Regions from separate parts of the Mesorhizobium sp. M0152 genome, predicted to be linked through region 1. Evidence: predicted binding sites of a transcription regulator. Region 1 holds the regulator's gene; each other region holds the start of a gene.

Region 1 (3,976 bases):
CATCTCCATTTCCGGACTGCACATGGCGCTGGTCGCAGGCACCATCATGGGCCTGCTGCGCGGCGTCTTTGCCCTGTTCCCGGATTTTTCAGCGCGTCGGCCGGTCAAGAAATACGCCGCCGTGGCGGCACTTTGCTCGATTGCCGCCTATCTTGTCATCTCGGGCGTCGTCGTTGCCGCCGAGCGCAGCTTCATCATGCTGGCGGTGATGCTGATCGCGGTGCTGTTCGATCGGGCGGCGCTGACCATGCGCAACCTGGCGATCTCGGCGATCGCCGTCATCGTGGTGTCGCCGCATGAAGTGGTCGGCCCGAGTTTCCAGATGTCTTTCGCCGCGACCGCCGCGCTGGTCGGCGCCTATGCCGGCTGGGCGGATCACCGTGCGGGAAAGACCAGACCGCCACCGCCGAAGCGATCCCTGCCGGGTTTCCTGACGCGAAAACTCCTGCTGGCGACCGGCGGACTTGCCATGACGTCGATCATCGCCGGCGGCGCCACGGCACTTTTCGCCATCTGGCATTTTCAGCGCGTGTCGCCGCTCAGCCTGTTCGCCAATCTGGCCATCATGCCGATCGTGACGCTCGTGATGTTCCTGGCCGTTGCCAGTGCACTGTTGATGCCGTTCGGGCTGGATGGGCCGTCCCTTTACCTGATGGGCAAGGGGTTGACTGTCATGATCGCCATATCAAGCTGGATTTCCGAGCGTTCGCCGGTCGATGCCGTCGGGCTGATTTCGCAGCAGTCGGTGCTGTTGGTGACCATTGCCCTCGTCATCGCGACAATGGCAACGACATGGCTGCGGCTTGGAGCACTTCCATTCGCGCTCGCCGGTCTGTTGATCGTCGGCGATACGCGCACGCCGGATGTGCTGATCTCGGAGGATGCGCGGCTGGTCGCACTGCCGATCGGCGGCGGCGAACTTGCGGTCAGTCGGGCACGCCCGAACGAATTCACCGTCGACAACTGGAAACGCGCCCTGACATCCGAAACCATCGTCGTGCCGGAAATCTTCACCGAAGGAGACGGCGAATTCGACATCGCCGATTCCATCGGGCTGCCGCCGGGATCACCTTTCTATTGCATATCAGGCGTCTGTCTCGCCAGGCACTCATCGGGTGCAATCATAGCGCATGTCGAAGACCGCAAGGATGCGTGGAAAGCCTGCGGTTTCGCCGACCTGATCGTCATCAATGATGCAACGGCATATGACCCCTGTCACAACCCGCTGGTGCTTGTCGTCACCAAGCGGCAACTCGCCCGCAAAGGCAGTGCGGCCGTCTTCTTCGACCGCCAATCGGCGATCGCACCAGCGACAATCAGCTTCGCCGTGGACAGCCCATACCGGCCTTGGCACACGCAACGCAAATTTTCACGCGAGGCGAGGGGGCTGCCGCCCTACAACAAACCCGACAAGCCAGCGGTAAAACCGCAGCCGCCTCAATAGCGTCTGATCAGCCCGACCAGCTTGCCTTGCACCTTGACCCTGTCTGGCCCGAAAATGCGCGTTTCATAGGCGGGATTGGCTGCCTCGAGAGCAATCGAAGCTCCCTTGCGGCGGAACCGTTTCAGCGTCGCTTCTTCTTCATCCACCAGCGCTACGATGATTTCGCCAGGGCTGGCCGTGTCGGCGTTGCGGATGATGACGGTATCGCCGTCGAAGATGCCGGCCTCGATCATCGAGTCGCCCTTGACCTCGAGCGCATAGTGTTCGCCACCCATGATCATGTCAGGCGGCACCGAGATCGAATGCGTCTGATGCTGTATGGCATCGATCGGCACACCGGCGGCGATACGGCCCATCACCGGGATCGATACCGCGGAAACCGCATCGTCGTCATTGCCAGCCGATGACATCCGCGATTGCGCCGGTTTGATCTGGCGGCCGAGGCTGCCTTGCCCAAGACTGCCCTGGATGACGCTTGGCGAGAATTTTTTTGCCGCATTGAGGCCCGGCGCGATCGAATCCGGCAGCCGCAGCACTTCCAGCGCCCGCGCCCGGTTGGGCAGCCGGCGAATAAAGCCGCGCTCCTCCAGCGCCGTGATCAGCCGATGGATACCGGACTTGGAAGCGAGATCGAGCGCTTCCTTCATCTCGTCGAAGGAGGGCGGAATGCCGCTTTCCTTGAGTCGTTCATGGATGAACATCAGCAGTTCATGTTGCTTGCGTGTCAGCATGGCGGCCCCCAAGACATTGAACAACGGGTTTGAATCAGAATCAGAAAAACAAACCCAGAACAAACACTATCTGTTCCAGTTGTGTTCCGCAACTGTTTAAAGTTTAATGAATTTGTTAAGGCTGCGGAAACGAAGTAGCCGCTCGCAACCGGCATCCCAAAGGCGCGGTCCTCCGTCGACGCGCGCTCGGGCCCATTGAAATTGTTTCGGTTAATGGCCCGTGGACCGATCGATCTCACTTTTGGCATAATCCCGCAAGCTGTGTTGCCGACAAATGCCGGGTGCGTTTCGGCGGGTCGAAAAACCTCCGTCGCTCGTGAACGAAACGAAGCCAAAATGCCAACTGCATGCCAGAAAGCGGCCGGGCACCGTAGGACGCGAAGGGCCGCCTTTTTGCTCGTTGCTTCCCGCTCGCTTGACGAAACCGTATAGGAGTATACGGTTTGCGCGGAGGAACATGAATGATCACGCCGAAGCAGGCAGCGCGCCGCGCACGGATAGAGCATGCCGCCTATGCGGTGCTCCGGGAAACCGGCTACAAAAGCGCGTCCCTGCTTGCCATCGCCAAGCGGGCATCGGCGTCGAACGAAACCCTCTACAACTGGTACGGCAACAAGCAGGTGCTGTTTCGATCCCTGATCGAAGCCAATGCGGGAGAGGCAAGGAAGCTGCTGGAGGACGCCCTTCACCAGGCTCGCGATCCCCTCGAAACCCTGGGCTTGCTAGGGCCGGTCTTGCTGACCCTGGTGACGGGCGACAAGGCGGTGGCGCTCAATCGTGCCGCAGCGGGCGACGTCAACGATACAGGCACGCTTGGCCAATCGATCGCGCAATTCGGCCGCAACACCATAATGCCGCTTGTTGGCGACCTGCTTCGAACCGCAAGTCGGGACGGCCTGATCGCCTGTGACGATCCTGCCGAAGCTGCCGACATCTATGTCCGTCTCTTGATCGGCGATCTTCAGGTTCGTCGGATTGTCGGGGTCCTGGAGGAACTGCCTGCGCCGGAAATCGAGCAAAGATCGAACAGGGCGCTCACCCTGTTCTTGCGCCTCTATGCGCCCGACAAGGGCGGCCGGTCTTCGCCAAACGCGGACAGGAGTACACGATGATGATCGCGGTTCCCTACCTGTCCGCCCTTCTGTCGCGCCTGCTGAGGAGCTTGGTTGCGACCTGACGCCTGATTTCAACCAGCCCTTGCCCCGGCCGCAGGCGCACTCTTTTCAACGAGGAACATCGTGACCATGAGCAAAATTCCCGATCTGGCAGCGATCGAGGCGATGGACGCCGCGGATTCGCTGCGTGCCATGCGCGATCGCTTCGTCTTGCCGGAAGGGGTGATCTACCTCGACGGCAATTCGTTGGGTGCTGCTTCTCCCGCCGTCTTCGAGGAACTGAACAAGGCCGCGACACAGGAATGGGCGCAGGATCTCATCCGTGCCTGGAACACCGCCGGCTGGTTCGACATGCCGGTCGAACTCGGCGACCAGCTCGGGCGGCTGATTGGCGCCGCGACCGGCCAGACGGTGGTCTGCGATACCACCTCGATCAACATCTACAAGGTGCTGCATGCCGCACTCGGCATGCGGCCGCACCGGTCGGTGATCGTCGCCGAGGGCGACAGCTTTCCGACCGATCTCTACATGGCGGAAGGCGTGGCCTCGACACGGCCGGGCACGGTGCTGCGGCTGGAAGGTGTCGATGCGCCTGATATCGAAGACCTGATCGACGAGCATGTCGCCGTCATCCTGGTCAATCACGTCAACTACAAGTCCGGCCAGTTGCGCGACATGGCAGCGCT
Region 2 (3,976 bases), on a different contig from region 1:
TCCAGCGCCACGACAGGCTGCCCGGCGGCCAGGGCTTGCGCCACCGGCGCGTGGACATCGATGAAGGGGCGGGCGGTCTCTGGGGTCATCTGGATCTCCAATCCGGAGTGCGGCGCATCCTATCGGACGCTTGAGCGGCACCGCGGCACTATGAACTGGCCGGTCTCATGCCATTTCCTGCGCATCGGGCACAAGAGCCAGCGCTTCGGTGAACGCCGCCGCGGTGAAATCCGGCACCGCATTGGCATTCTCGACGGCAAGCGTCGCGGCGGCGACGCCTTCCCGCAGCGCCGCACGCAAGGCCATGCCGCGCAGCAAGGCGGCGACCGTCGCGCCCGCCAGCGCATCGCCGGCGCCGGTGACGTCGGCGACCTTCCTCGGAGGCGGCGGAATGACGGCAAAGGTGCCGTCGCGGTCGAAGCCCAGCACCGGGCCGCCTCCCGCTGTGACCACCGCGCTGACGAGGCCGGTGCTTCTCAGCCCGTCGACGATGTCTTGCCGGGAGGCGGCATCGTCAAGCCCGGCAAGTGCGACCGCTTCGCGCCTGTTCATGAAGGCTAGGGCCAGATCGCCAAGGACGGGTTTCAAGCGCACGATCTTGGCCGGTGAAATGGCGATGGCGAACACGGGCTTGCCGGCGGCAAGCGATACCAGCCGCTCCAGGGCCGCCGATGGCAGGTTGGCGTCGCACAGGACGGCATCGGCGGCGGCGATCTCCTCCCGCACCCTGGAGCGACGGATCTGCTTGGGAAACGCCAGCTCATAGAGCGCCATGTCGGCAAAGCCGACGAGCAGTTCGCCCTCGCGGTCGATCAGAGCCGTATAGCTCGGCGTCGTGCGATCGAGGAACACCGCCGACAGATCGGCAATGCCTGCTTCGGCGATGGCCCGCGAAACCGTATCGGCGGCTGCATCGCCGCCGCGCACCGACAGCAGCGAGGCCGAGACGCCGCGCCGCACCGTGCTGCGCAAGGCGTTGAAGACGCCGCCGCCGACATCCTCGCGCATCGTGCCCGGATTGGAGGCCGCCGGCACGTAGGGTCCGGACACCTGGCCGCGCCGGTCGATATGGGCACCGCCGACCGCCAGGATTCTTGGAGATTTCACCATATGCCGATATGACCTTTGTTGGCCGTCACGCACAAGCGCCATGCCGTGCGACGGAGCTTCGCAGCCAACGGGAGCGATTCGCGAGGCCTGCACGGCAACCTGAGTTTGGCGGATTCAGGGGCATCCCGGGGCGAAATCGCGAGACAAAAAAAGAACAAATCAGGATGTTGGTTGTTTTTCAATAAGTTGGCGCATCTTGACAAATGAGAACAAAAAAGGTACAAACAGATAGGGATAACGGATTGTCCGGCCTTCATTGACGACCAAGGGGTGATGTATCATGGCTCAGAATACTTTGCGGCTTGTAGAGGATAAGGCAGTGGACAAATCAAAGGCTCTGGATGCGGCGCTGTCGCAAATCGAGCGGGCTTTCGGCAAGGGCTCGATCATGCGGCTCGGCGCGAACGAGCAGGTCGTCGAGATCGAAACGGTGCCGACCGGTTCGCTTGGCCTCGACATCGCGCTTGGCGTCGGCGGTCTGCCGCGCGGCCGCATCATCGAGATCTACGGGCCGGAAAGCTCGGGCAAGACGACGCTTGCTTTGCACACGGTGGCGGAAGCCCAGAAGAAGGGCGGCATCTGCGCCTTCGTCGATGCCGAGCACGCGCTCGATCCGGTCTATGCCCGCAAGCTCGGCGTCGATCTGGAAAACCTCCTGATCTCGCAGCCCGACACCGGTGAGCAGGCGCTGGAGATCTGCGATACGCTGGTGCGCTCCGGCGCCATCGACGTGCTGGTGGTCGATTCGGTCGCGGCGTTGACGCCGCGCGCTGAAATCGAAGGCGAGATGGGCGATTCTCTGCCGGGCCTGCAGGCCCGCCTGATGAGCCAGGCGCTGCGCAAGCTGACCGCCTCGATCTCGCGCTCCAACACCATGGTCATCTTCATCAACCAGATCCGCATGAAGATCGGCGTCATGTTCGGATCGCCCGAAACCACCACCGGCGGCAACGCGCTGAAATTCTATGCTTCTGTCCGTCTCGACATCCGCCGCATCGGCTCGGTCAAGGACCGCGACGAGGTCGTCGGCAACCAGACCCGCGTCAAGGTGGTCAAGAACAAGCTGGCGCCGCCCTTCAAGGTGGTCGAGTTCGACATCATGTATGGCGAGGGCGTGTCCAAGACCGGCGAACTGGTCGACCTCGGCGTCAAGGCCGGCGTGGTCGAGAAATCAGGCGCCTGGTTTTCCTACAATTCGCAGCGTCTGGGCCAAGGCCGCGAGAATGCAAAACTGTTCCTGCGCGACAATCCCGATACCGCCCGCGAGATCGAACTTGCGCTCAGGCAGAATGCCGGGCTGATCGCCGAGAAATTCCTCGAGAATGGCGGTTCCGAAGGTGGCGACGATGGGTTCGAGGATGAAGCCGGCGCCATGTAACGGCCCGGGCAGGGGTACCCGCCGGAGTTCGGCCATAATCCTGCTCTATTATCTCGGGCTTATGTAATTGAGTTCTGTGTTGTTGTGTTTCAAACCGCCGGCTTCGTGCCGGCGGTTTGCGTTTTGGCGGGGTAGAGGCGGTTCCAACTGCTGGCGGAAGCCGCCAATTGGCCCATTCCGTGTTTCTGGACAGGGTGCGGTGCGACCGCTAAAAGGCCATGTCCATTTTCCGCCCCGGCGGTTCTCTCGAAAAGGCAGCATTTCATGAGTGGCGTGAACGAGATCCGGTCGACATTTCTCGACTATTTCCGCAAGGAGGGTCACGAAATCGTGGCATCGAGCCCGCTGGTGCCGCGCAACGATCCGACGCTGATGTTCACCAATGCCGGCATGGTGCAGTTCAAGAACGTCTTTACCGGTTTGGAGAAGCGGCCCTATTCGCGCGCCACCACCGCCCAGAAGAGCGTTCGCGCCGGCGGCAAGCACAACGATCTCGACAATGTCGGCTACACCGCGCGCCATCTGACCTTCTTCGAGATGCTCGGCAATTTCTCCTTTGGCGACTACTTCAAGGAGCGCGCCATCGAACTTGCCTGGAACCTGATCACCAGGGAGTTCGGGCTGGACAAGGACAAGCTGCTGGTCACCGTCTATCATACGGACGACGAGGCAGCCGGGTTCTGGAAGAAGATCGCAGGCCTCTCCGACGACCGCATCATCCGCATTCCCACATCGGACAATTTCTGGGCCATGGGCGACACCGGCCCTTGCGGGCCGTGCTCCGAGATATTCATCGACCGGGGCGAACACATCTGGGGCGGCCCTCCAGGCAGCCCCGAGGAAGACGGCGACCGGTTCCTCGAATTCTGGAACCTGGTGTTCATGCAGTATGAGCAGGTGACGAAGGACGAACGCGTCGACCTGCCGCGGCCGTCCATCGACACCGGCATGGGCCTGGAGCGCATGGCGTCGATTCTGCAAGGCGTGGAAAGCGTCTTCGAGACCGACCTGTTCCGCCACCTGATCGACGCCACATCCTCCGCGATCGGGCGTGCTCCGGACGCGGAGACGGTAGGGTCCTTCCGCGTCATCGCGGATCACCTGCGCTCGTCCTCCTTTCTGGTCGCCGACGGCGTGCTGCCGTCGAATGAAGGCCGTGGCTACGTGCTGCGCCGCATCATGCGCCGCGCCATGCGTCATGCGCAGTTGCTGGGTTCCCGCGATCCGCTGATGTGGCGCCTGGTGCCGGCCCTGGTGCGCGAAATGGGCCAGGCCTATCCTGAACTGGTGCGCGGCGAACAGTTGATCACCGAGACGCTGAAGCTCGAGGAAACCCGTTTCCGAAAGACGCTGGTGCGCGGCCTGGGCCTGCTTTCGGAGGCTACCGAAAAAATGCATGCCGGCGACATGCTGGATGGCGAAACGGCCTTCAAGCTCTATGACACTTACGGCTTCCCGCTCGACCTGACGCAGGATGCTCTGCGCCAG
Region 3 (3,976 bases), on a different contig from region 1:
CGGCCGGGGCTTTGGAAACGCTTTTCCAGCGTCTTTCGGACTTGACCTTTACCGGCTTCTGCCGCTCCGATGGTCGTGGCGCATTTAGGCGCGGCGATGGTGCAAAGGCTTGGCACAAAAGATCGGCAGCGCGGTTCTCGATCTCGAGCGCGGCACGTTGCGGCGCGACGGCCAGATCGTGCCGGTCAGGCCAAAGACTTTCGACTTGCTTGCATTCCTGGTGCGCAATCCCGCCCGTGTGCTGAGCAAGGACGAGCTGTTCCAAGCGGTCTGGCCCCATGCCATTGTGACCGAGGATTCCCTCACGCAGTGCATCCGTGACGTGCGCAAGTGCATAGGCGACGAGATGCAGTCCCTGGTCCGCACCGTTCCTCGACGCGGCTACATGTTTCAGCCTGCCGAAGACTTCGCGTCCGTTTCGCTGGCGCCGGCCACCACTGCGGTCGTAACCGGACGGACGCCCGAACCGATGGTGGCCATCCTGCCGTTTCACATTAACGCTGACGATGCAACGGCAAAGCCACTCTTTGATGGGGCGGTCGAGGAGATCACCAACGCACTGTCCTATTTCAAGACAATTGCGGTGCTGGCGCGCCATTCGGCTTTCGCACTCGCCGAACACTCTGTGCAGGACATCTGGGCGACCGCCGAACGTCTCGGCGCCGACTACGTCGCGGAGGGCACAGTTGAAAGCACTCCCGATGGTTACAGCACGCGCGTGGTATTATCGGAGACGGCCTCCGGCCGGAGGGTTTGGGCGCACACTTTTTCATTTCAGGTCAGCGAGATTTTCGCTTTTCAAAAAACGGTGGCGCAACGGATTGCCGGCGCGCTGGTCGCCAACATCGAGAGCGCGGCCATGCGGCGCATTTCCCCCGCACCTGCTGCCAACGTGACGGCTTATGTCCACATCTTGCGCGGCATTGCGCTGCTGCGCAGCTATGGCGAGCGGGTCAACCACGAGGCCCGCGACCATCTGCTGAAGGCGCTCGAAAGCGATCCGGATTCGGGGCTCGCCCACGCCTACATCGCTCTGGCCGATACAATCATAGGCGGTTACAGCTCCGCACCCCGATCTGTGCTGGACCAAGCGCGCGACCGGGCTCTCCATGCCACGGCCCTCAGTCCCGATGAGGCTCGATGCCATCGCATTCTCGCACTGATCCTGCTCTACCTGTCGGACTTCGACGCCGCAGCACAGCATTTCGCCCGCGCGCTTGAGCTCAATCCCTACGATGCTGACACCTTGGCCCAGACCGGCTTTTTCGAAGCCATCCGGGGCCATGGCGAGACCGGCCTGGCGCTGCTTGATCAAGCTATCCATCTCAATCCGATGCACCCGACATGGTATTATTTCGACAGGGGCGAGGCCCTGCTTGTTCTTGGCCGTTATCAGGAAGCGGTGGTCGCGTTTTCATGCCTGCCGCGCAAGAGCGGATGGTTTTGGGCTCGGCTTGCCGCATGCTATGCCCTGGAGGGCGACATCGACAGGGCCCAGCGGTGCGCAGTGGAAGGACGACAGCTGGAGCCTGACTTGACCGTGCAGGCCATCGTCGCTGATCTTCGCTTCGAGCGTGTCGAGGATCGGGAACGGATAAGGTCCGGTCTCGAACTTGCAGGTTGGGGGGCTAGCGAGACTGCTGGATAGTTCAAGTTAGACGCTCGACATCATGGCTGGCACAGGCTTCACCGAGTTCGAATTAGTCACGCTGGTGATGGTCGAGTCAGTGCCTGATCGATCCATTGGTTGTCTGAATGCCAGCTTGACACCAGTGACTGCTCTTCTTCCTTGCGCAGCAGGAGCGGGCCAGCACCCTTCAGCCCAAGAGCTCATTCGAGGTGAGTTCAGGGCAGGGTTCATTTCTGTCGTCTCAAGCTGTCGTCAAACGCGCTGGCGAAAATGTCGGCCTCATTTCGCGACCAGATCAGCGGCGGGCGCAGCTTGAGGGTGTCAGGCGTGCGTTTTCCATGAGGGTGTTTCGGGCAAGCATGTTCTCGGGCACCCGTGGCGCCCAAAACTCCGAAAATGGAACTCGCATTTTCGCACTGAAGGATATGGCTCGCGCATCGAATAACTCCTCCGCAGGGGCACGACATCATCCCGGTTGACTCTTGGCCAAGACGAGAACAAATGTAGAACCTATCACAGGTTTTCCGCGTTTCAAGGGTCAGATGAGTGTATCGGCGCCCCCCGCTGCCATTTCCGAGCTTCGAGAACGCATCGCGCGTCTCGAAGGTGGAAATAGGCGCGCGCGTACGGTTTTGCCGTTCGGAGTGGCCGCGATCGACAGGGTTCTGCCGGGAGGGGGACTGGCTTTTGGCGGTCTGCACGAGGTCGCGGGCGGTGGCAATGGCGCCGTCGATGGCGCAGCCGCGGCACTCTTCGCTGCCGGTATTGCCGCGCGCACGATGGGCAAGGTGCTGTGGTGCGTTACCCGGCCCGATCTTTTCGCGCCTGCAATCGAACAGGCCGGCCTTCCTCCGGGACGGGTAATCTATGTCGAAGCCGGCGACGAGAAATCCGTTCTCGCCTGTTTCGAAGAGGGTCTTCGTGGCGGTTTTGGCGCTGTCGTTGCCGAGATTGCACGGCTTTCGATGACGGCGTCACGGCGGCTTCAGCTTGCCGCCGAAAGCTCCGGCGCCATCGGCATCGCCATTCGCCGCTGGCGGCGACAGACTGAAGCAACCGATTTTGGTCAGCCGACAGCCGCCGAAACCCGCTGGCGGGTGTCGGTCCTGCCGTCGACGCCATTGCCGGTTCAGGGAGTCGGGCGTGCGCGCTGGCAGCTTGAACTGATCCGATGCCGGGCAGGAGAGAGTGCAGATTTTATAGTGGAGGCTTGCGATGCCAAGGGTCGTATCGCTCTTCCTTCCGATGTGGCCGACAGACCGTTTCAGAAGGAAATCGAGCGCCGCCGCGCCTCCGCCTGAGACGCCGCTCGTCCTCATCGGCCGCGACGGCCGCCGCCGTGTTGTGCTTGCCGCTGATGCTGCAGCACACGCAGCCGGTCTGCGTATCGGCATGCCGGCGAGCAAGGCGCAGGCTCTCATCCCGGGTCTCGCGATTCATGACGCTGAGCCCGAGGCCGACGAAATCGCGCTCGAGCGGTTGGCGCTGTGGGCGCTGCGCCGCTACGCTCCGATCGTCGCTGCTGATCCACCGGACGGCATTGTCATCGATACGACCGGCGCCGACCATCTGCATGGCGGCGAGGCGGCGATGCTCACGGAGATGGTCGAGCGGCTTGGCGCATCGGGCTTTGCGGCACGCTGCGCGGTCGCCGATAGCTGGGGAGCAGCCCACGCACTGGCCCGCTTCGGTACACGGCAGACGGTTGTGGTTCCATCCGGCTCCATTGCACAAGCGATCTTGCCTTTGCCGATCGCTGCGCTCCGCCTTCCCGCCGCGACGATCGATAGCCTGAGACGGCTTGGCTTCGAGACAATCGCGGATCTCGCGGGCACGCCGCGCGCGTCGCTCGCCTTGCGTTTTGGACCGGAGCCCGGCCGCCGCCTCGACCAGGCCTTTGGACGAGTGAGCGAACCGATCGAGCCGATCCGGCCGCAGGAAATCGTCGAAGTGCGCCGCAATTTTGCCGAGCCGATCGGCGCGGCAGAAACAATTGCGCGCTATACCGGCAAGCTGGTGGCCGAGCTTTGCGCCGCACTTGAGACGCGAGGGCTTGGCGCGCGCCGGCTCGACCTTCTGTTCTTCCGCGTCGATAATCGGATCGAGGCGATCCGCGTCGGCACGGCAATGCCCGTACGCGATGTGAAGCGCTTGACCCGGCTTCTCACCGACAAAATCGAGACGATCGATCCAGGGTTCGGCATCGAGCTGATGCGGCTTGCCGCGACCGTTGCCGAGCCGCTGCGGGCCAAGCAGATGATTTCCACGCTCGCCGAGGCGCCGGAGCCAGACGTTTCGGATGTGATCGACGTCCTCGCCAACCGTGTCGGCGAGGACCGGCTTTAT

The links. The regulator LexA, encoded in region 1, represses DNA repair genes until DNA is damaged. The targets are predictions, from matches to a motif close to TGTTCNNNNTGTGTTCNG.
Region 2: recA (recombinase RecA) is a predicted target of LexA. The motif match lies at 1,316-1,333, and genes of this name have one in related genera.
Region 3: NKJ26_RS20270 (ImuA family protein) is a predicted target of LexA. The motif match lies at 2,124-2,141, and genes of this name have one in related genera.

Annotation. Positions count from the first base shown of each region.
Region 1 covers NZ_JAMYTH010000001.1:181,767-185,742, forward strand. Annotated here, with positions in the region: gene NKJ26_RS00870 (ComEC/Rec2 family competence protein) at 1-1,444, shown strand, start outside; gene lexA (transcriptional repressor LexA) at 1,438-2,175, opposite strand; gene NKJ26_RS00880 (TetR/AcrR family transcriptional regulator) at 2,637-3,287, shown strand; gene kynU (kynureninase) at 3,420-3,976, shown strand, end outside.
Region 2 covers NZ_JAMYTH010000004.1:201,496-205,471, reverse strand. Annotated here, with positions in the region: gene NKJ26_RS06505 (pseudouridine-5'-phosphate glycosidase) at 1-89, opposite strand, end outside; gene NKJ26_RS06500 (carbohydrate kinase family protein) at 166-1,110, opposite strand; gene recA (recombinase RecA) at 1,391-2,488, shown strand; gene alaS (alanine--tRNA ligase) at 2,753-3,976, shown strand, end outside.
Region 3 covers NZ_JAMYTH010000020.1:62,121-66,096, forward strand. Annotated here, with positions in the region: gene NKJ26_RS20260 (hypothetical protein) at 1-45, shown strand, start outside; gene NKJ26_RS20265 (winged helix-turn-helix domain-containing tetratricopeptide repeat protein) at 158-1,648, shown strand; gene NKJ26_RS20270 (ImuA family protein) at 2,173-2,931, shown strand; gene NKJ26_RS20275 (Y-family DNA polymerase) at 2,846-3,976, shown strand, end outside.